DNA from 3 places in the Clostridium sp. M62/1 genome. Region 3 is predicted to be linked to each of the others. Evidence: riboswitches for the same ligand, from Rfam matches in the RefSeq annotation. Region 3 holds a riboswitch; each other region holds the start of a gene.
What was found. A riboswitch is a leader RNA that binds a small molecule or an ion and turns the genes downstream of it on or off. The one in region 3 is predicted to bind thiamine pyrophosphate.

Region 1 (7,487 bases), 1.0 Mb from region 3:
CGTAAATTCCGTATTTCGGATCCAGGTATGCGTCAATGTTCATCTCGCAGACATTGTGGAACAGGTAAAAATCAAAATATTCTACCTGGCATTTTTCCAGCTGCTTCTCGAAAATCTCCTCCACCTTATCCATATTGGAGAGATCGTAGCCCGGAAATTTTGTGGCCAGATAAAAACTGTCCCTGGGGTATTTTTTGAGAATCCGTCCCATCACAAGCTCGGACTGGCCGCCGTGGTATCCCCATGCCGTATCAAAGTAATTTACCCCGTGCTCTATGGCATAGGCAGCCATCTTCTCTGCAGCAGCCTCATCGATCCGGGAATCATCCCCGTCAATCACCGGCAGCCTCATCGTTCCCATTCCAAGGGCTGAAAGATTCAGGTTCTGAAATTTTTTGTAAATCATATCTGCACGCTCCTCCTTCTGTCAGTCAAAAATCCTGTGCCGGAACTTTTCCATCGTTCTTAAGAAGATATCTCTGCACCCGCCTCTGAAGCTTTTTGAAGCTATTGTAAAAGCTGTTTCTGGATACACAGTATCCTTCGTATTATTCTGCAAGGTTCCAGCTTTAAACTGATTATATGCCCTGGAGTTCACTCTAAGTCAATACTAATTTTCTCCGGCAGCGTATCTGTCCAAAAAAGGCAGCCTCTGTCTGTGGTGTGCTCCCTCCTAAGTGACAAGCTTTAATTTTTTACTTGTCTGCCCAGAAGGGAGCATATCAACTGCAGAAGCTGCCCCTATTTTTTCTTTTCCTGTCCTGTATTTTCCCCTGCGTTCCTGCCGGCCCCTAAAATGCTTCCAGATAGGCCAGCACTGCCTTCAGACAGCCATCGATCCCTGCCAGTCCCGTATCAAGGCACAGGTGGTAATTCTGGGCCCTGCCCCAGGTATTCCCCGTATAGTACTGGTAATAATCTTTTCTCTTTGCGTCTACCTCGCGGATATGGCGTTCGGTCTCCTTCGGATCCGTACTCTTTTCAATGGCCATCACCCGCATCACCCGCCGTTCCATCCTGGCGTGCAAAAAGAGGTTGACGCTGTCCTCCAATATCATATCTGCACACCGGCCCACAATCACACACGGGCCGTGGGCAGCCAGGCGTCTGATTACATTGGACTGGGCCACAAACAGCTGATCTGAAATATTTACCTGGTATAAATCTGCCAGAGCTACATATCTCTCATGATTCAGATAATCCGGAATCTCCACCCTCTCGTCATAGCGCCGGAAAGCCTCTTCCGCAATCTCCATATCGTCAGCTGCCATGGAAATCAGCTCTTTATCATAAAAAGGAATCCCCAGAGCTTCTGCGAGCTTCACCCCCAGCTCTCTTCCTCCGCTTCCGAATTCCCGGCTGACCGTTATAACCTTGCTCATAGCACGCACCCCTTTCCTTCATCCTGCCTTCGCAGATATCGTGTCTGATATCCCCATTATATCATGCAGTCTGTCGAAAAGGAAGGAAAAACGGCGTTTCAGATCCGCAGTTTAAATTCCAGTGCCCTCTCCTATTCTGCAAATGTGCCTGTAAGCGCAAAGCCATGATCCATCGGGCCGCTTCCCGCTCCCAGATTAAGCATTTCGGCGAGGGCAAGAGAGAGATAATCCTTGGAGCGGCGGACGGACTCAGACAGGGAGTAACCCTTGGCCAGATTGGAGGCAATGGCGCTTGAAAGCGTGCACCCCGTTCCATGGGTATTGGGATTGTCAATCCTCTTTCCACAGAACCATTCTCCCTTTCGTCCGTCAAACAGGAAGTCATCTGCGTCGCTGACGCTGTGTCCTCCCTTGACCAGCGCGGCGCAGCCGAATTTCTCCCAGATTTTTACAGCTGCAGCCTCCATCTCACTTTTTTCCCTTATCTTCATGCCGGCCATAATCTCCGCCTCCGGTATATTCGGAGTGACCACGAGCGCCAGCGGCATAAGCTCCTTCTCCAAAACAGCGACTGTCTCCGTCTCCATCAGACGTGAACCGCTGGTAGCCACCATCACAGGATCCAGCACAATGCGCTCTGCTCTGTGAAAGCGGAGCCTGTCTGCCGTCATCTGCACCAGAGCTTTTGAGGGAACCATACCTATTTTTACCGCATCCGGCCGGATATCCTCAAAGACTGCGTCGATCTGCTGTCCCAGAAATTCCGGGCTGCTCTCCAGTATCCCCCTCACCCCTGTGGTATTCTGGGCCGTTAGCGCCGTCACAGCGCTCATGCCATAGACACCGTTCATAATCATGGTCTTTAAGTCTGCCTGGATTCCTGCTCCTCCGCTTGAATCGCTCCCTGCTATTGAAAGTACTGTTTTCACTTTTGTTCCTCCCGCTCTCTGCGCTTCGTCTGCTTACCGCTGTGTCTGTTTCGGCCTTCCGGTGCTTCTTTCGGCCCTTTCCCGGCTCCCGGCACTCCTATTCGTCCCTGTATTTTCCAATCTTCTGATCAATCGTCAGGATCTCCCCATCGGGGCGGTACACAATCTTTACATAGGCTGAAACCTTCGGCGCTCCGGCCCTGACTGCCACATGCTGGCACTCCTTGACAATATCCATCAGTTCGTCATAGCTCTCCCCCTCTATCGTCGTTTCAAAGGGGCCTACTTCACAGTGGAGTCCCGTGCTTTTTATATATTCAATCACCTGATCCACAATCCGGCATACCTCCTGGTCACTGTCCACCTTGGGCAGAACCTGAATTGCAATGCTTGCGCTCATACCACTCTCTCCTCTCTTTTTTCTTTTCTATCCCAGGCAGTCTCTCCAGCTAAGCACCACCTCGTCAGCCATCTGCTTTAACTGGTCAAAATCCTTCGATCCCCTGTCATATACACCGACCACGTAGAATCCCGCCTGTCTCGCTGTTCTGGCAGCAAACAGTGCATCCTCATAAACGGCGATCTCCCCGGGCTGTGCACCGAACCGGCGTGCGGCCTCCTCATAGACCCTGGGGCTGTCCTTTCCGCGGCCTACCTCCTCGCAGGAAATGAGGAACTCGAAATACGGCAGAATACCGAGCCGCTTCAGGCAGTCGCTGACAAGGTGTCTGTCCGTCGCAGATGCAACGCACATTCTGACTCCCTGGCTGGCGAGCTGCCTGATATATTCACCGGCTCCGTCCTTCAGCGGAATATCCTTCCTGTAATGCTCCTCTATCATGGCATTCATCTCGCCTGCCACCTGCTCCGGCGTATCCTCCAGGCCGAATGTCCTGACAAACAGAGCCGCAGACTCCGCCATTGTCATCGTTTTAATTTCATCGGCTATGCCCTCCGGAACAGGATGGATCCCCCGTTTTTTCAGGAATTCCCCGGCCAGCTCCGCCCAGCAGACCATGGAATCTGCCAGTGTTCCGTCCAGATCAAACACAGCAAACTGCTTATCCATGTCTTACCATCTCCTCTGCCAGCTTTCTCAGATTCTCTGCGGCCTCTCCCGGCCGCTCTGCGGCGAAAATAGCTGACACCACAGCCACTCCGTCCACTCCCGTTCCCGCAAGCTCCATCAGATTGGACGGCTGAATACCTCCGATTGCCACAATGGGAATGGAAACAGAATTCCGGATTTCCCGGAGTGCGTCCACAGACAGGTTTCTCGCATCCTTCTTTGTGCTGGTTCCAAACACGGCTCCCACGCCTATGTAGTCTGCCCCTACCTTTTCTGCTACGGCAGCCTCCTCAGGCGTTCCGGCTGAAATCCCCAGAATCCGGTCAGGGCCTATCATAGCGCGGATATCACGCCCTTTTATATCTGACTGCCCCACATGAACACCGTCTGCCTGAATTTTCAGAGCGATCTCCACGCTGTCATTCACCACAAACGGAACCCTGTATTCTGCACAGAGCTCCTTAAGCTCCCTGGCCTCAGCCTCAAAGGAAGCCTCATCCAAGTCCTTCTCCCGGATCTGCAGAAAGGTAGCTCCTCCCTTCAGAACCTCCCTGCATACACCAGACAGACTCTCCCCTTCTCTCAGCCAGGAGCGATCCGTCACTGCATAGAGCAGCATCGCCCTTCTGATCTCATCCCTGGAAAATTTCATACCGCATCCCTTCCTTTAACTGTTCTTCTGTCAGATTAAATACTGCATCAATTAAGTCCGTGCGAAACGTGGCATTTCCCGTGCCGTTTCGTTTTCTTTTTTCGTCTGCCAGCTCGCCGCAGACGTTCATGACAGCCGCCCCGGCGCATGCAGCTGCAAAGGAGTCCTCCCTCCCTGCACCGGAAAATGCGCCCAGGAGCGCAGTCTGCATACAGCCGCTTCCTGTAATCCTGGCCATCACCGGACATCCGCCACGGAAGACGGCTGTCTGATTTCCGTCAGAGATCAGATCGATTTCCCCGGATACAGCCGTTACGCTCCCGGTTCTTCTCGAAAGCTCCCTGAACTCTTCTGCAGCCCTGAGAAGATTCTCCTCTGTGACTCGATCGGCTCCGCCTGCATCCACCCCGCTTCCCGCAGCCTGCCTGCCGGCCAGATAGCGAAGCTCTGAGGCATTGCCCCGTATAATTGAAAAATGTACTTCCTCAAGCAGCCGCCTGGACTCTCTCCTGCGAAGCTCTGTGCCGCCGGCTGCCACCGGATCGAGAATCACCGGCTTTCCCAGAGCATTGGCCCGCTGCCCTGCCAGAATCATCGCATCAATGTTCTCAATCGCGCCCATATTGCAGACAAGGGCTGCCGCTCCCTCCACTGCCTCTGCCGCTTCCCGTATATCGTGGGCCATGGACGGCGAGCCTCCCGCTGCCAGTATCACGTTGGCACAGTCATTGACCGTGACAAAATTTGTGATGCACTGCACCAGCGGACCCTGCTCCCTTGTCCTGCAAAACACTTCTAAAATTCTCTCTTGTAACTGATCCATTCCCGGTCCCTTTCCGACTCCTTTTCTGCCTGTTCGGCTCCGTTCTGACTCGTTTCCGGCGTCATTTCTGCCCTGTCCCAGCTTCATTCCGACTCAGCTTCATTCCTACTCAGCTTCTGATTTCAGTACAGCATGTAAGCTGACTGTCTATCCGATCGCATCCATCATCCGCCCGAATACTCCGGCGCGCTTTAAAAGCAGAAGCACTGCAATTCCCATGGCAGCTCCGACAGCAGCTGCCGGCGTGTAGAATGGAATATAATAGAAGGGAGACTGGGCATCCAGTCCGTAAAACAGCTTCATAAGAGGGTAGGATACCATGGCTCCGCAGAATCCGGTTCCCACCACCTCCCCTGCAAACACGAGATAAATATTTTTTGTCTTTCTGTACAGAAGTCCTCCCAGAATCGGCCCAAATACAGCCCCTGCCACTGCCTGGATAGTCCGCCCGCACATCATTCTCATCAGCCCGCACAGAAGCGCACTGACAAACCCGTACCACGGACCCAGAAATACAGCCGCCAGCACATCCACAAAATGCTGAAACGGAGCCATTGCCGGAAAATAGACAAAGGTATTCAGCACAAAGGCCAGACACGCAAACATGGCTGTCAAGACCATTTTTCTGGTTCTAAGGGACATTCCTGTTCTCTGCTGAACAGCTGCCCTGTTTTTTTCCTTCACTGTTTGGTTCACTGTCTTGTTCATTTTTCTACTTCTCTCCTTTGAAATACAGAGAAAACAGCCTGTCACAGCGCCGCTTTCTCCAGAATCAGGACAGAAAGGATTCACTCCTTTCCGCCCGGCGGTTCGGTTGCTTACAGAGCAAAGTCCCGGCGCTGCAAAAGGACATACAAAAAGAGACGCCTGATGCAGCGTCTCCCGAAAAAATCTCACCCTTTGACTTCCTACGACGGCATTATCCGCATCAGGTTAAAGGGTCGAAGTTCGATTACTTCCTCTCAGCCTGCCCACAAGCTCCCCTGTTTTTTATCGTGCCTATTATACCGCCGGATTCTTAAAAATGCAAGCCCTCTGTCTGATCTTTCATTTATCTGTCCCATTTCTTTTCGTTTACATCAAAACTGAACCAGCCAGTGCGGCCTTTTCATTTCATTATTCATTTATAAGTAAACACTCCCTCTTAAGCTGCTTCCAGACTAGAATTTACCGGCCTTAGCAGCTTCTTCAATGGAGACAGCCGCCAGGTATGTCTTCCGCTTAGATGAAGCACTCGGTGCATATCTTCATTCAAAGAAAAAAGACAAAAGACGATTTCTCTGAAAAACCGTTCTTCTGTCTTCCTTCATTATTTTTCCGGCAATAGAGTTCCCATACTCTTCAGGCTAATGGCTAAAGTAGACGTATTATGCAGCAGCGCGGAAGTCGTAGGCTGGATAACTCCCGCCACGCCAAGCGCAATCAGGGCCGCATTGATGGTAACTATTCCTCTGTAATTTTCCTGAATTCGATCCATCATAGCATTCGACAGGCGTTTCAGCACTACGATCTCCCGCAGATCTTCTGCGGCAATCGTTATATCCGCAATCTCACGGGCAATTTCTGCCCCATCGCTGACAGCGATTCCCGTATCTGCAGCTGAAAGCGCCGGCGAATCGTTGATTCCGTCGCCGATCATCACGACCTTTCTTCCTGCTGCTTTTTCTTTTTCGACAAATCCCGCCTTATCCTCCGGAAGCACCTCGGAATAATATTCATCCACTCCCACGCGCTTTGCGATCGAGGCTGCGGTTCGCTCGCTGTCGCCAGTCATCATAACAACTTTGGAGATGCCTTCTGCTTTCAGGAGCCTTACCATCTCCTCTGCTTCTTCTCTGAGCGGATCCTCAATACAGATTACTGCAACCAGCTCTCCGTTAATGGCAAGAAACAAATGGGAGTATTCTTCAGGCAGCATGTCAAACCGCTCTTGATATTCCGGACGGATTCGGCATTTTTCGTCTTCAAAGACAAAATGCCTGCTTCCAATTACGGTTTTCTTTCCGCCTATAGAAGAAGAAATCCCATGAGCCACAATATATTCTACCTTGGAGTGCATTTCCTCATGGCACAGGTTTCTTTTCTTTGCAGCATCCACGACGGCTTTTGCCATAGAATGAGGGAAATGCTCCTCTAAGCAGGCTGCGATCCTGAGCGCCTCCGCTTCTGGATAATCTCCAAACACAACGACTTCTTTTACCGTCGGCTGCGCCTTTGTCAGCGTGCCCGTTTTATCAAATACAATCGTGTCTGCCCCGGCTACCGCCTCCAGGTATTTCCCGCCCTTTACAGTAATACCGTTTTGTCCCGCTTCCCGTATGGCAGAAAGCACGGCGATCGGCATGGCCAGTTTCAGCGCGCAGGAAAAATCCACCATAAGAACCGACAGCGCCTTCGTCGCATTGCGGGTAATAAGTCCCACAAGCCCTGTTCCTAACAGCGTATACGGCACCAGACGATCTGCCAGGTGCTCCGCCTTGCTTTCCAGATCTGATTTCAGTTTCTCCGAATCTTCGATCATTGTCACGATCTTCTCAAACCTGGTGGCGCCGGACACAGCCCTGACCAGAATTTCCAGCTCCCCTTCCTCCAAAACAGTTCCGGCATAGACGGACTGTCCCTCCGTTCTTCG
Region 2 (7,487 bases), 1.9 Mb from region 3:
GTCTGACCTGCCTGGGTAAAACGGCATCTGGGGGAGTCCTCCCAGGTCAGCACGCAGGCGATGCCGGGAACCTTTTTTGCCTTCTCTGTGTCTATATTTTTCACAAGAGCGTGGGCGTGAGGGCTCCTGAGGGCCTTCACCACCAGGCAGTCTGACGGCGCAATGTCGTCTGTATAGACGGCGCGCCCTGTCACAAGAGCCATGGCATCCTTTTTCATCACCGGGCGGTTTACATAGTTTGTATTTGGGGCCTTCATGCGTTCTCACCCTCCTTCTGTCTTCTGCAGGCCAGCCAGTTTCGGATGGCTCTCATCTGGCCTGCATATCCCGTGCAGCGGCACAGATTGCCTGCCAGATATTCCCGGATCTCCTCAGAGGACGGGGTGCCGGGCAGCTCTCTTTCCATGGCAAGCACATTCATAATAAAACCAGGAGAACAGAAGCCGCACTGTTCCGCTCCCTGTTCTCCCAGGAAGCGCCCGAACTCCTCTGCCTCCTCCTTCAGTCCCTCCAGGGTGGTCACCTCTCGGCCCTGGACGCGCATGGCGGGAACCGCGCAGGAGAGCACCGGCTTTCCATCCAGCCATACAGTACAGAGCCCGCAGTTCGTTGTCTCGCATCCGCATTTTACGCTTTTATAGCCTCTGGCCCGGAGGAAATCGAGAAGCGTCATGTCTGCTCTGGCTTCAGCGGCCACAGCCTGTCCGTTTATAATACATTTTAATTCCACGTTTCATTTCCTCCCTTCCTCTCCAGAGATCTCTCCCTGTCAATCCTGTCAAGACAGCGCATCAGGAGAACACCGGCCAAATATTTCCTGTACTGGGCGCTGGCCCTCATGTTCGTGCCGAAGCGCAGGGACTCGATCAGCTTCTCCGCCGCCGCTTTCCGGTCCGCCACGTTCTCTGCAAAATATCCGTTTTCCACCGTTACGGCAGCCGCCCGGGCCGGCCTTGCTCCGATGGAAACTGTCGTTTTATCCCCTCTCTCGCAGACTGCCGCTGTCAGTACCGGGAAATCCACAGCTTCATTTCTCATGCTCTCATAGGATATTCGGGCCTGTCCCTTCCTCACCAGCACGGAAACGAGAATATCCCCGTCTTCTTTTCTGTCCAGAAAATCCCTGAGCGGCATCACCCCGGCCTTATAAAGCTTCACCTGGGCGTCCAGGGCCAGAAACAGGGTGAGCACATCGGAGAAGCCAAACCTTCCATAGATACTCCCGCCCACAGTCGCGCAGTTTCTGAACTGGGTTCCCACAATGTGACGCACGCTGTCTGCGAAGGCCCCGCCTGCCCAGCGGTTCAGCCCTTCGTGCGTTTCCAGGCTTCTCAGGGTGGCCATGCATCCTATCTCAAACTGCTCTTTTGTCTCCTCTATCTTCTCAAGTCCCAGCCCGCTCAAATCGATCAGCGTCTGGATTGTCCTGTTCTGAAGTCTGAGCCAGCAAAAGCCGCCGCAGATAACAGAGGATTTCTTCTTATTCAGTTCATAGGCCTCATCCAGGCTCCCCGCCATGACAAAATTCGTGTAATGAATCACGCCTTATCCTCCTCGTATTTTTCATTTTTCATTCTGTCCGTCTATTTGCAGTCTGTCACGCCCATCTCTCTTCTCTTTCATCTTCAGGGCATGTCCGGCCTGTATGCCGTGTCTATAGCAGGCATATTTTAACACAGATTGCGGAAGAGAACAATCTGAAAAAGTCATTCTCTTCCGCGAAAATTGTCTTCTGCACCTCCCCCGCAGCCCTCTGCTGTCTCTGGCAAAAATCAGTTATCCCTTTTTCCGGTTCCACGTACCTTCCGTCCCCTGGTCTCCCTTTTCTCTGTGCCTTTCACCACTCCCTTTTCCTTCGAGCGGTTCTGGCAGGCCATACAGTCCTCGTCAATCTCATATGCAGCATTTCCTTCTATAATTAAACGGATTCCCATATTGTTTCAACCTCCCATATCTCTATCATATGCAGTACTGATACAGGCTGTGTATCATGTTTTGGCATGACAGCGCATATATTAAGGCAAGGAAAAGGAGGTAAAAACCCCATGAAAAGTGAACCTGATTTAAAAATGACGGATCTCGATTATCTGACAGCGTCCCCCCATCTTCAGATGATCAAAGCCGCCCTTCCGTACATACATGTCCCGGAGCAGCGCTTTTTCTCCCTGATGGTAAAAATCAGCGAGCTGGAGCGCACAGTACGGCTGTTTCAGGAGACAGAAGACGGAATGGTCGGAATCTGCTCTCTCGAGGAGGATGAGCCGTCCTCTCCCATTGACATGTTAAATGCCATGAAGCCCTACGGCACGCCGCAGGAACAGGAATTTATCGATCTGGTGGCCAATTTTCTTCAGGGCTCCAGGCTTTACCAGTCTTACCGCGAGTCCGCGCCTGAAACCATCCGCCCTGTCTCCCCAGAGCACAGCGGCGGTACTGCAGAATCCTCCGCCGACTCCTCCGGCCCCACAGCCAGAAGCCGCGCAGAAGAGGCGGGAAGGCGGGATACCGGCCACTTTCCTATCGAACAGCTGAAAAACATGCTGCCGCCGGAGCAGCAGTCCCGCCTGGAAACGGCCCAGCTTCTCATGCAGACCATGCAGAGCTTGTCCTGAGCTCGCACAGCCACAGAAAGGATTGAAATTATGAACACTGCCTGGAAACAGGATCCCAGACTGAAAACAATGGATCCGGAAAAAGTAAAATACCTGTCAAACCTGGCCGAAACCGTGGAGCGCACTCCCAAAGACAAGCTGATGCCCCTTTTCATGAGCATGGCGGCAGGCAGCAGCCAGTATCATTTCAGCGACGACGAAACGGATCTCCTTGTGTCTATCATGACAGCAAAGATGAACCCCGCAGAAAAAAAGCGGGTGGAAATGCTGCGAAGTCTGTCCAGGCGCTTAGGCGCCGGGAAACAGGGCAGGCCGAAAAAAGGGTAGAGAAAATATCCCTGCCGGCAAATCCTTTCGCTTCACAGGTAAGCCGGCAGAATTTTCTGTGAAAAAACGAAGTTTCCTGTTATATAAAAACGGCGGCCGCATCTGATATTCCAGAATGCGCACCGCCGCTTTCTCTATCCCCGGCAATCAGCCTGCGTCACAGAGCACAGACTTAGATTTCCTTCTTCCAGAGTCCGTGAAGGTTGCAGTACTCGTATGCAGCCACTGCCTCGTCTCCTTCGCTGAGAACAAACTCTGCCTCCGGCTTCTCTCCCGGATTCAGATATTTGATCTGGCTGCCCTGCTTTGTCTCGAGAGCAATCCACTGGATCCAGTGAGCCTCCAGCATCGGGTGCTCAACCTCTCCTACCTTAACAGTAACCTTCTGTCCCTCCACTGAAACAGCAGGCACATGCTTCTCATGAGCTCCGTCGCTGGTTCCCGGAACAATCTCGCTCATCTTCTCTCCGCAGCACATAACCGGTACGCCCGCATTCTTTACATAAGTTACGATATTTCCACAATGCTTACAGACATAAAATTTTAATGCCATTTTGCACGCCTCCTTAATGATTTTAATATTGATTCCTATTATACTTTATTAGTGTTTAAAAATCAAGTGTTATCTGACATCTTTCTGATTTTTCCATATTCGTTCGCCCATACCGGCTCCGCAAAAGCGGATGCCCCGTTCCATTTCTGTGCTTTTCTTTATCCTCCGGGCGAGCCGGGCTGCTCTGCCTTCCTCATTTTGAGCACTTTTCCCCTTCATTCTTTACAAACCTGCCAGGTTATGCTAAAATCAGAATGTTTTGAATGAATGCCATAAAAACAGGGAGCTTGTAGACAGGCTGAGAGGAAATTGTGAATTTCGACCTATAACCTGATGTGGATAATGCCAACGTAGGGAAATACGAACGATTCTGAAGCCCTGCCGTTATCCGGCCGGGCTTTTTTCTTTCCCTCCTTGTCTCTCTTTCCCTGCTTTGCTGAAAGGAGCTCTTTCATATGAAATATGCAAAACGCGCCGCGCCTGTTCTCGCGCTGGCCGCAGTTCTCATCCTCTGGGAGCTTGCCGTGGATCTTTTTAAAATCCCTCTCTATGTGCTCCCCTCCCCTGCAAAGGTGGTTCTGGCGCTGGCAGCGGATCGCTCGGTCCTTTTTAGCCACGGTCTTGTAACCGTCTCTGAGGCCCTGCTCGGAATGGGAATCTCTCTGGTACTTGCTGTGCTGCTGGGCATTCTCATGGACGCCTTCGCTCCGGTGCGCCGGTGTGTCTACCCAATCTTGGTGGTGACGCAGACGGTTCCCATGATTGTGCTTTCGCCCATCCTCATTATCTATCTCGGTTTCGGCCTGGCGCCAAAAATCCTGACCGTTGTGCTGATGTGCTTCTTTCCTGTGGCTGTCAGCTTCACCGACGGGATGGCTCAGCTGGATCCGGAGTACATGTACCTTGTCCGCTCCTTCGGAGCAGGAAAGTGGGAGGCCTACCGTCTGGTAAAAATCCCTGCCGCCATTCCTTCTCTCCTGTCCGGCCTGAAGGTAGCCGCCACGTACAGCATCAGCGGAGCTGTGGTCGGCGAGTGGATCGGAGCGCAGAAGGGTCTTGGCTACTATCTGCTGCGTGTTAAAAACGGCTACATGCTGGACAAGGTCTTTGCCTGCGTCCTGGTCATCGTTTTTCTCAGCCTGTGTATGAATCTGGCTATCTGGCTTATCCAGAAAACGGCTGCCCCTTACATGGGACAGAAGGGAACTGAAAAATAGGGAAAATAAAAAGTATCCGGCTGCCGGACTTCTTTGACAGTCTAAGCGCCCTGTCCCATATTTTTAATAAATACTTACTGAATGAAGGAGAATGAACATTATGAAAAAGAAACAGCTGACAGCTCTCACTCTGGCGGCCCTCATGGCCGCATCTCTCACTGCCTGCTCCGGCGCAGGCTCCGCTTCTGAAGGCGAATCCAAAGGTGACGGCACGGAATCCTCCCTGCAGGCTCCATCATCAGAGCAGACAGGCGCCCCCTCAGAAAGCGGCAGCACCTCAGAAGCTCTCGAGGATGTCACCGTCATCCTGGACTATGTGGCCAATACCAACCATACCGGAATGTACGTGGCTCTGGATCAGGGCTATTATGCTGAAGAAGGTCTGAATGTAACCATCGCAGAGCCCACAGAGGGCGCCACAGCCACTCTTGTGGCAGTGGGCAAGGGAGATTTCGGCATCAGCTACCAGGAGGATGTGACCATCGCCCTGACCTCAGAGGAGCCTCTGCCCATAAAGGCGATTGCCGCCATTATCCAGCACAATACCTCCGGCTTTGTCACCTCAGCCGACAAGAATATCACCTCCCCAAAGGACTTTGAGGGAAAGACCTACGCAGGCTGGGGCGGCCCCGGAGAGTCTGCTGTGCTGGAGGCTGTGATGACACAGGCCGGTGCAGATTTCTCCAAGCTCAATATGGTTATCTCCGACGGCTCCGGCTTTGCCGCCTTAAAGGATCAGGTGGATATTATGTGGTTCTTTGAGGGATGGGACAATATCACCTGCAAGCTCAACGACTTCCCGATCAACTACATGCCTGTAAGAGAGCTGGACGACCGGCTCGACTACTATACTCCGGTTATCATCGCCAACACAGACACCCTCTCCAAGCGTCCGGAGATGGTCCGCAAATTCCTGCGCGCCACAGAGAGAGGATACCTCTACGCTATCGAGCATCCTCAGGAGAGCGCCGAGATCCTTCACAAGTATGCCCCCGATTACTCTCTGGAAATGCTGACCATGTCCCAGGAATTCCTCTCCGGAAAATACATGGAGGACACAGAGGTGTGGGGAAGCATGTCCGATGAAACCTGGGACAACTACACAGACTTTATGGTGGAATACGGCGTCATCGACGAGGCAATCCCTGCCGCCGACTGCTATACCAACGAATTTCTCCCCGGTGAGGCAGAATAAGCTCTGACCCTGCCTGCTTTCCGGCAGGGCAGGCCGGTTCACCGGTCACCGATGCAGTCAGCTCTGCGCTGAGAAAGGATAAATAGATGAAGTTAGAAATCTCTGACCTGGCTTTTTCCTATGAGGACAGACCTCTGTTTTCCTCCCTCTCCCTCTCCGTGAAGGAGGGAGAGTTTGTGAGCATCCTGGGCCCCTCCGGCTGCGGAAAGTCCACGATTTTAAAGCTCCTCACCGGAGTTCTTAAGAAGGAGTCCGGCTCTGTCCTGGTAGACGGAAAGGAATTGTCAGGAGCCGGCGGACATTTCGCCTACATGCCGCAGAATGATCTCCTCTTTCCCTGGAAAAATATTCTCGACAACGTATGTCTCTACGGCAGAATTCACGGCTCGATGGACAGGGCGAGAAAGGAGGCTCTGGACAATTTCCCGGCCTTCGGCCTTTCCGGTTATGAATATAAATATCCCGGTTCTCTCTCCGGCGGAATGCGGCAGAGGGCGGCTTTTTTGAGAACCGCTCTCTGTGAAGCGGACATCCTCCTGCTGGACGAGCCCTTCGGCGCCCTGGACGTCATCACCAGAGGAGAAATGCAGGACTGGCTTCTGACTATGAGAGAACGGCTGAACCGAACCGTCCTCCTAGTCACCCACGACATGGACGAGGCCATCTACCTGTCCGACAGAATTCTCATACTGAACGGTTCTCCCGCCCGCATTACCTGCGAGATCTCCGTCGAAGAGAAAAACAGGAGCCGTTCCTGGCTCTATGAGCAGGGCAGCCTTCGCCAGACCATCTACCGGGAAATCATAAAGACAGGAGGGAAAGAACATGAGACTGTTTGATGCCCATGCTCATTTGGGAGATGAGGAGGAGCTTCTCTCCAGAAAGCGGGAAAATATCTCCTCCCTCGTCTGCGCAGGAACACCTGAGGAAGCTGAGCGCCTCATGCTTCTGTGCGAACATTCTCCATTCTCCCCAATTCTTCTGCCCGCCCTGGGCCTTCATCCATGGCAGGCAGGAAATGTCTCCTTCAGGGACATGGAGCCCTGGCTTCTCAAGGCCCCCGTCATCGGTGAAATCGGCATGGACAGCGTCTGGTGCGACGTTCCTCTTTCCAAGCAGGAGAAGGTTTTCTGCGCCCAGCTGGAGCTGGCCAGCGCTCTGAAAAAACCTGTTGTTCTCCACACCAAGGGTCAGGAAAAAAAGATCGCGGGTCTTATCAGAAACTATGAAAATACCTATCTCGTCCACTGGTATTCCGGGGAGGAGGGGCTCTCAGAATTTCTGGAGCTTGACTGCTACTTTACCGTCGGCCCCGATGTCTTTTATAATCCTTCTGTGCAGAGGGCTGCCAGGCTCGCACCTGAAAACCGCCTTCTTGTGGAGACAGACGGATGTTCGGCAGTCAAATGGGCCTACGAAAACTTCTGCCGGAGCCGTTCCGTCTCAGAGCGCTCCCGGGGGGAGGTGCACTCAGAGATCCTCCCTCTTCCTGACTGGCGGGATATACGCGGGGTTCTGGAGCACAGTATCCGCAAGACGGCTCTCCTGAGAGCAGAAGCTCAGAAAGGAAGCCTTAAGGAGAC
Region 3 (7,487 bases):
AAAAAAGAACATCAAATCCATCCCGGTTATTCTGAATGGTAAAAACCGGAAAAAGGACTTTGCCATCTGAATTGGTGATAAAGCAGTCATGCTTATCCTTAGCGACATCAATTCCAACGTAGATCATAAGAACACTCCTTAGTAATAGATTTAGATACTGTTTAGGACCACAGAGCTCTCTGCGCTTGTAACCTCGTTCTAAATCAACCGTCATGCGGTATCTAACTGATTAACAACGATACAAAGAGACTGTGGTTGGAGCCTTTCCGTAACCATCAAGTGGTAGGAAAATGAAACCAATCCACAGTATCTCCAAACAGTATAGCATACAGACCTTGGAGAGGGTCTATAAACACTACTACTATATAATACGAGGAAAACAGGGAAGATGAATAAGACCTATGAGATGGACATGTGCAATGGCCCTGTCCTGAAAAAAATTTTGATTTTCTCAATTCCGCTGATGCTTTCCGGCGTTCTGCAGCTTCTGTTCAACGCAGCGGACATTATTGTGGTGGGAAGGTTTGCCGGAAGCCAGTCGCTGGCGGCGGTGGGCTCCACGACGGCATTAATCAATCTTCTGATCAATATTTTTATCGGTCTCTCAGTGGGAGCCAACGTGGTAGTCGCCAGGGCCTACGGAGGCCGGCGCGACAAGGATGTGAGTGAGGCAGTACACACGGCAATCGCTGTCAGCATTGTCAGCGGCGTGATACTGATTGTAATGGGTTTTGTTTTTTCCAAGCTCATGCTGGAACTGATGGGGACACCGGATGATGTAATCGACAAGGCAGTCCTCTATATGCGGATTTATTTCGCGGGAATGCCTGTTGTCATGCTGTACAACTTCGGAAGCGCGATTTTAAGGGCAGTGGGAGATACGAGGAGGCCTCTCTACTTTCTGACAATTGCAGGAGTGGTGAACATTGTGCTGAATCTCTTCTTCGTTATTGTGATGAACCTGGATGTGGCAGGAGTGGCCCTGGCGACCGTGCTCTCCCAGTGTATTTCAGCCGGACTTGTACTGCGCTGTCTGGCAAAGAGTGAGGGCGGGCTGAAGCTAGAGCTCTCCAAGATTAAGATTCACAGGAAAAAAATGTTTCAGATTTTCAAAATCGGCCTTCCGGCCGGAATGCAGGGAGCGATTTTCTCAGTTTCCAACGTTCTGATCCAGTCTTCTGTCAACTCCTTCGGATCGATTGCCATGGCAGGAAACGCGGCCTCAGCCAATATAGAGGGCTTTGTCTACAATGCGATGAACGCTGTCTACCAGACAAATCTCAGTTTTACCAGCCAGAACATCGGCGGAAAAAAGTACACGAGAGTGAACAAAATCCTCTTTACCTGCCTCGGAACCGTGACGGCAGTGGGAATGATTCTCGGCTTTGGAGCCTATGCGATAGGAGAGGAGCTTTTACGCATTTACTCAACGGATCCTGAGGTGATCCGCTATGGAATGCTGCGTATGAGCATTATTGCGACTACATACTTTACCTGCGGATGGATGGATACGCTTGTGGGAAGTCTGAGAGGCATAGGCTATTCGGTGCTTCCGATGATCGTGTCTCTGACGGGAGCGTGCGGTCTCAGAATTCTCTGGATCTTCACAATCTTTGCACAGCAGAAAACGCTGACTTCCCTCTACATCTCCTATCCGGTGAGCTGGGTTATCACAGCGAGCGTACATATGCTCTGCTACTTCCTCATTAAGAGGAAGATGCCTAAAAAGGATGGGATTGTATAGCGGTAATCCTTCTTACAGATGAAAAGGACAGAAAATTTTTGAAAAATAAGATGAATAAATTGATAATTTTTCGCATGTATGATAAAATACAGGTAGAAATAAATCGTGGTATTCAGCGGGAAGCTGTCATATATATGCACAGCTAAAAGCTTTCAGCCGTGAGAGGAGGCCTGTATTATGAGTAAAAGGATTGTTACGATCAGCCGTGAATATGGAAGCGGAGGACGCCAGGTTGGGCAGATGGTGGCCAAAAATCTGGGAATGGAGTTCTATGACAAGAAACTGATTGATCTGGCCGCCAAGGAAATTGGATTTTCGCCGGAACTGATTGCTGACAAGGAGCAGAGGGTGACAAACAGCCTGCTCTATAACTTTGCCATGGGAAGTTTATACGGGATTGCCTATCCGAGAACACCCAAGCCTGAAGAGCTTCCGCTGACGGAGCAGATTTTTATTGCCCAGAAAAAAATCATTGAGGATGCGGCCAGGAGAAGCCCCTGTGTGTTTGTAGGGCGCTGTGCAGACTACATTTTGAAGGATCGGGACGATGTGCTGAAGGTCTTTATCTACTGCGACAGGGAGATCAGACGCCAGAGGGCACTGGCTGAGTACGGCGAGATTGAGGAGTACATCGACGAATTCATGCATCAGACGGACAAGAAGAGGCGGATTCACTACGAAACCTTTACAAACCAGAAGTGGGGTCGCAGGGAGAATTACGATCTGATGCTGAACAGCGGCGCGCTGGGAATTGATTCCTGCGTACAGCTGATCTGCGACGCTGCAAAGCGGGGATAACGGCTGTAAAAGGGCCATTATCCCTGTGCATACCGGTTTCAGACTGTGCTGCTGAAAGCCGGAAGCTGAATTCCGCCGCAGAATGCGAAATAGTGAAACGTAAAGACAGGCAGGGCTCTGCAGGGAGCCCTGCCTGTTTTTGAAAAATAAAATGCGTCCTGAGAAAAGGCTGCGCCTGGTTTGGGCGGCAGCCTTTCACACTCAGGGCGCTTTTTTATTCATCAAAGATGGAGACAATCTCCCCGTCGAGAATCCGGTTCATGTTTTTGACGGCGCAGAAATTTCCGCACATGGAGCAGGTATCCTCCTTTTCCGGCCTGGCGGCTGCACGGTAGCGTCTGGCCTTCTCGGGATCAATGGAGAGGCGAAACATTTCTTCCCAGTCCAGCTGCTTTCTGGCGGTGCTCATTTTTCTGTCCCAGTCCTCGGCACCGGGTATGCCCTTTGCGATGTCGGCTGCATGGGCTGCAATGCGCGAGGCGATGATGCCCTCTTTTACGTCGTCCCTGTCAGGAAGGCGAAGATGCTCTGCAGGGGTCACATAGCAGAGGAAGGAAGCGCCGGCTGCCGCTGCTATGGCGCCGCCGATAGCTGCCGTAATGTGGTCGTAGCCGGGGGCTATGTCTGTGACAAGAGGCCCCAGCACATAGAAGGGAGCGCCCTTGCAGAGGGTCTGCTGAATTTTCATATTGGCTGCAATCTGACCCAGGGGCATGTGGCCGGGGCCCTCGATCATGACCTGGACATCTTTCTCCCAGGCGCGTCTGGTCAGCTCTCCCAGAGTGACAAGCTCCTCTATCTGAGAAATGTCGGAGGCATCGGCAAGGCAGCCGGGCCGGCAGGCATCGCCGAGACTTAAGGTGACATCGTATTCCCGGCAGATGTCGAGGATTTCATCAAAATGCTCATAGAATGGATTTTCAAGCCCGGTCATCTCCATCCAGGCAAAGATAATGGACCCTCCTCTGGAGACGATGTTGGTCAGACGCTTTGCGTCTTTAAAGCGCCCTGCGGTATTTTTGTTGATTCCCACATGGATTGTCAGGAAATCCACGCCGTCGCGGGCATGCATCCGGACAATGTCCAGCCATTCCTCAGTGGTGATCTCCTTTAAGGGCTTGTGGTAATAGACTACCGCGTCATAGATGGGGACCGTCCCGATGATGGCGGGACATTCCGCTGTGAGCTTTCTGCGGAATTTCCGGGTGTCGCCGAAGGAGCTCAGATCCATAATGGATTCTGCCCCCAGGGCCACTGCGTCGTTTACCTTTGAAAGCTCCATGTCCAGATCCATGCAGTCCCTGGACGTTCCCAGGTTTACATTGATTTTGGTGCGCAGCATGGAGCCGATTCCGTTTGGTTTAAGGCAGGTGTGAAGACGGTTGGCCGGAATGACAGCCTTTCCCTCTGCCACCAGCTTTCTGAGAGCCTCCGGTTCAAACTGTTCCTTTTCTGCCACACACCTCATCTCTTTCGTGACAATTCCCTTTCTGGCGGCGTCCATCTGGGTGGTATAGGGCCGCGAGGATGGTGTGATCCCTGATTGCACCTGTGTTTTTTCCATGATAAAACTCCTTTCCTGGGAGGGAACAAGAGGCTGCTGAACTGATACGGGGAAATACTGTCAGGGAAGCCGGCATAAGACAGCTTCTGAAAAGAAAAAGATCTGAACCCAAAGGTACAGATCTGAGAATGACAGAAGAATCAAAATAAAACCCTGTAAAAACAAATGTCACATCTATGATCCCTACGTTGGCATTACCCAAATCAGGTTATAAAGGTCGAAGTTCGGTTACTTCCTCTCAGCCCGCCTACGAGCTCCCTCTTTTCAGCGAAAGTATAGCACCCGGAGGCGGGGGTGTCAAATATTTTCTTTGCAGTCAGGCGCAGAGCTTCCATGCTTAGGGGCGGCGGGTGTCTATGCTTTTGCCTGCTGATTCCCACTGAGTACCGCCTAGACGAACGCCCCCCTTTATGCTATAATCTGATACGATAGGCGAATTATATTTATCAATTCTGCACCGTCCGGTACATACGGCAGGTGCGCGAAAGGGACGAACAGACGGCAGCCGCCGGGGATTTTGGCGGCTGTCCCTTCAGGGGGGGAGATGTTCGATATGAAACAGGAGAGAGAAATGAAAGAGGATATCAGAATACAGGGACAGCTTCGGGTCTATCTGCAGTGGCCGCTTTTTATGGCGGTGATTCTGATGGCGGCGAATGTGGTGATAGGCCTTGTGGATTTAAAGGCCGGCATTGTCATGACGGGCTTTACCCTCGTCTATGCAGTGTTCTGCGCCTGGCTGTATCTGTATAAGAGAAAGCGGCTGCTCGGCGGGCTTCTGGACTTTTCTGCCGAATATGCCAGACTTCAGCAAAACATGCTGGCTGACATGGAATTTCCCTATGCGGTGGCTGATGAGAACGGCCTGCTGCTGTGGATGAATGAGGGATTTTCCGATATTGTCAGGGACGACAGAAAGAACAGGACTCTTTTCGGCCTGTTCCCAGAGCTGACAAGGGAGACTCTGGACGGGATTGACAAGGAGGACACGATCCATGTGACCTATGGAGACAGCTTTTACCGCATGGAGATCCGCCATATCTGTGTGGATGAAAGAGACGGCATTAAGCTGGATACACCGTCCAACGGCGAGGAGGAGGTGCTCTGGGCTGTTTACCTGTTTGACGAAACGGAGATCCTGACTCTGAAGAAGGCCATCACCGATCAGAACCTGGTGGCAGGACTCATCTATCTGGACAACTACGATGAGGCCCTGGAGAGTGTGGAGGAGGTGCGCCGCTCCCTTCTGGTGGCCCTCATTGACAGAAAGATCAACAAGTATATCTCCAATCTGAACGGCATCGTGAAAAAGATGGAGAAGGACAAATACTTCTTTGTCATTAAACAGAAGTATACGAAGGAGATCGAGGAGGAGCGGTTTTCCCTTCTCGAGGAGGTCAAGACAGTCAACATAGGAAATGAGATGGCTGTCACCCTGAGCATTGGTATGGGAATGAACGGGGAGTCCTATATAAGAAATTATGAGTATGCCAGGACAGCCATCGACATGGCCCTGGGACGGGGCGGCGATCAGGCTGTGGTGAAGGATGGAGAGAAGATCACCTACTACGGCGGCAAGTCCCAGCAGCTGGAGAAGACCACCCGTGTGAAGGCCAGAGTCAAGGCCCACGCCATGAGAGAGCTGATGGAGACCAAGGATAAGCTCTTAATCATGGGCCACCGGATCGGGGATCCGGATTCCTTCGGAGCGACTATCGGTATCTACAGAATTGCAGCTGCCTTCAACAAGAAGGCTCATATTGTCATTAACAGCGTCAATTCCTCTGTGCGGCCCATGATGGACCGGTTTAAGGACAATCCCGATTACCCGGAGGATCTGTTCCTGACCGGCGAGGAGGCTGCCCAGCGGGCAGATGCAAACACCATGCTTGTGGTGGTGGATGTAAACCGGCCCAGCATCACCGAGGCGCCTGAGCTGTTAAAGCTGGTCAAGACGATCATGGTGCTTGATCACCACAGGCAGAGCAGCGAGATTATCGAAAATGCCGTGCTCTCCTACGTGGAGCCCTATGCGTCATCGGCCTGCGAGATGGTGGCTGAGATTCTTCAGTATGTGGGTGACGGAATCAAGATGAAATCCGTGGAGGCGGATGCCATGTATGCGGGTATCGTCATTGATACAAACAACTTTATGAACCAGGCGGGAGTCAGAACCTTTGAGGCGGCGGCCTTCCTGAGGCGAAACGGAGCGGATGTGGTGAGAGTCAGAAAACTGTTCCGCGACCGGGTGGAGGATTACCGCGCAAGGGCTGAGGCCGTGAGAAGAGCTGAGATCTTTGAGAAAGAGTTTGCCATCTCCGAGTGCCCGTCCGAGGGGCTTGAGAGCCCGACTGTGATCGGCGCCCAGGCGGCCAATGAGCTCTTAAACATTATTGGAATCAAGGCGTCCTTTGTGATGACGCAGGTGAAAGATACGATCTTTTTCAGTGCCCGTTCCATCGATGAGGTCAATGTGCAGGTGATGATGGAGAAGCTGGGCGGCGGAGGACACAGGACCATCGCCGGTGCTCAGCTGAAGGATACCACACTTGAGCAGGCCAGAGAGAGGCTGAAAGAGATGCTCCTGCAGATGAAAGAGAAAGGAGAAATTTAAAATGGAAGTAGTATTATTAGAGGATGTGAAGTCCCTGGGAAAGAAGGGACAGGTAGTAAAGGTAAATGACGGCTATGCGAGAAACTTTATCTTAAAGAAAAACCTGGGTGTGGAGGCTACGGCCAAAAACTTAAACGATCTGAAGCTGCAGAAGGCCAACGAGGCTAAGATTGCCGCCGAGCAGCTGGCCGCCGCAAAGGAGATGGCCAAATTCCTGGAGGATAAGTCCGTAACCTTATCGATCCGCGCCGGCGAGGGAGGAAGAGCCTTCGGCTCTGTGTCGGGAAAGGAAATTGCAAAGGCCGTTTTCGAGCAGCTGAAGGTAGAGATCGATAAGAAAAAGCTGGTGCTTCCTGAACCACTGAAAACCTTTGGAACTCATGAGGTTCCTGTTAAGCTCCACAAGGAGGTAACAGGCACGCTGCGCGTAAAGGTGACGGAGGCTTAACAGATGGATGAAGCGCTGATTAAGCGCGTGCTTCCTCACAGTACAGAGGCGGAGCAGTCCGTCATCGGCTCCATGCTGATGGACCGCGAAGCGATTATTTCGGCGTCTGAGATTGTCACAGGCGCCGATTTTTACCAGCATCAGTATGGCGTGATGTTTGAGGCCATGGTGGAGCTGTTTAACGAGGGAAAGCCGGTGGATCTGGTGACGCTCCAGGACCGCCTGAAGGAGAAGGATGTTCCCCCGGAGATCAGCAGCCTGGATTTTGTCAGAGATATTATGACGACAGTCCCCACCTCGGTCAATGTGAAGTCCTACG

Region 1: another riboswitch for thiamine pyrophosphate. It lies ahead of thiW (energy coupling factor transporter S component ThiW); the one in region 3 lies ahead of thiC (phosphomethylpyrimidine synthase ThiC).
Region 2: another riboswitch for thiamine pyrophosphate. It lies ahead of LK436_RS09175 (ABC transporter permease); the one in region 3 lies ahead of thiC (phosphomethylpyrimidine synthase ThiC).

What each region holds. Positions count from the first base shown of each region.
Region 1 covers NZ_CP085988.1:2,853,497-2,860,983, forward strand. Annotated here, with positions in the region: gene LK436_RS13375 (aldo/keto reductase) at 1-406, opposite strand, end outside; gene LK436_RS13380 (AAA family ATPase) at 792-1,382, opposite strand; gene thiD (bifunctional hydroxymethylpyrimidine kinase/phosphomethylpyrimidine kinase) at 1,514-2,311, opposite strand; gene LK436_RS13390 (thiamine-binding protein) at 2,409-2,711, opposite strand; gene LK436_RS13395 (HAD family hydrolase) at 2,739-3,380, opposite strand; gene thiE (thiamine phosphate synthase) at 3,373-4,032, opposite strand; gene thiM (hydroxyethylthiazole kinase) at 4,013-4,855, opposite strand; gene thiW (energy coupling factor transporter S component ThiW) at 5,003-5,563, opposite strand; TPP riboswitch at 5,744-5,850, opposite strand; gene LK436_RS13415 (heavy metal translocating P-type ATPase) at 6,165-7,487, opposite strand, start outside.
Region 2 covers NZ_CP085988.1:1,950,971-1,958,457, reverse strand. Annotated here, with positions in the region: gene LK436_RS09210 (xanthine dehydrogenase family protein molybdopterin-binding subunit) at 1-257, opposite strand, end outside; gene LK436_RS09205 ((2Fe-2S)-binding protein) at 254-730, opposite strand; gene LK436_RS09200 (FAD binding domain-containing protein) at 721-1,542, opposite strand; gene LK436_RS09195 (hypothetical protein) at 1,773-1,934, opposite strand; gene LK436_RS09190 (hypothetical protein) at 2,046-2,612, shown strand; gene LK436_RS09185 (hypothetical protein) at 2,643-2,939, shown strand; gene LK436_RS09180 (desulfoferrodoxin family protein) at 3,112-3,492, opposite strand; TPP riboswitch at 3,762-3,866, shown strand; gene LK436_RS09175 (ABC transporter permease) at 3,948-4,709, shown strand; gene LK436_RS09170 (ABC transporter substrate-binding protein) at 4,810-5,904, shown strand; gene LK436_RS09165 (ABC transporter ATP-binding protein) at 5,991-6,743, shown strand; gene LK436_RS09160 (TatD family hydrolase) at 6,730-7,487, shown strand, end outside.
Region 3 covers NZ_CP085988.1:3,864,452-3,871,938, reverse strand. Annotated here, with positions in the region: gene LK436_RS17960 (IS110 family transposase) at 1-127, opposite strand, end outside; gene LK436_RS17955 (MATE family efflux transporter) at 389-1,744, shown strand; gene LK436_RS17950 (AAA family ATPase) at 1,922-2,542, shown strand; gene thiC (phosphomethylpyrimidine synthase ThiC) at 2,757-4,106, opposite strand; TPP riboswitch at 4,270-4,377, opposite strand; gene LK436_RS17940 (DHH family phosphoesterase) at 4,660-6,720, shown strand; gene rplI (50S ribosomal protein L9) at 6,722-7,168, shown strand; gene dnaB (replicative DNA helicase) at 7,172-7,487, shown strand, end outside.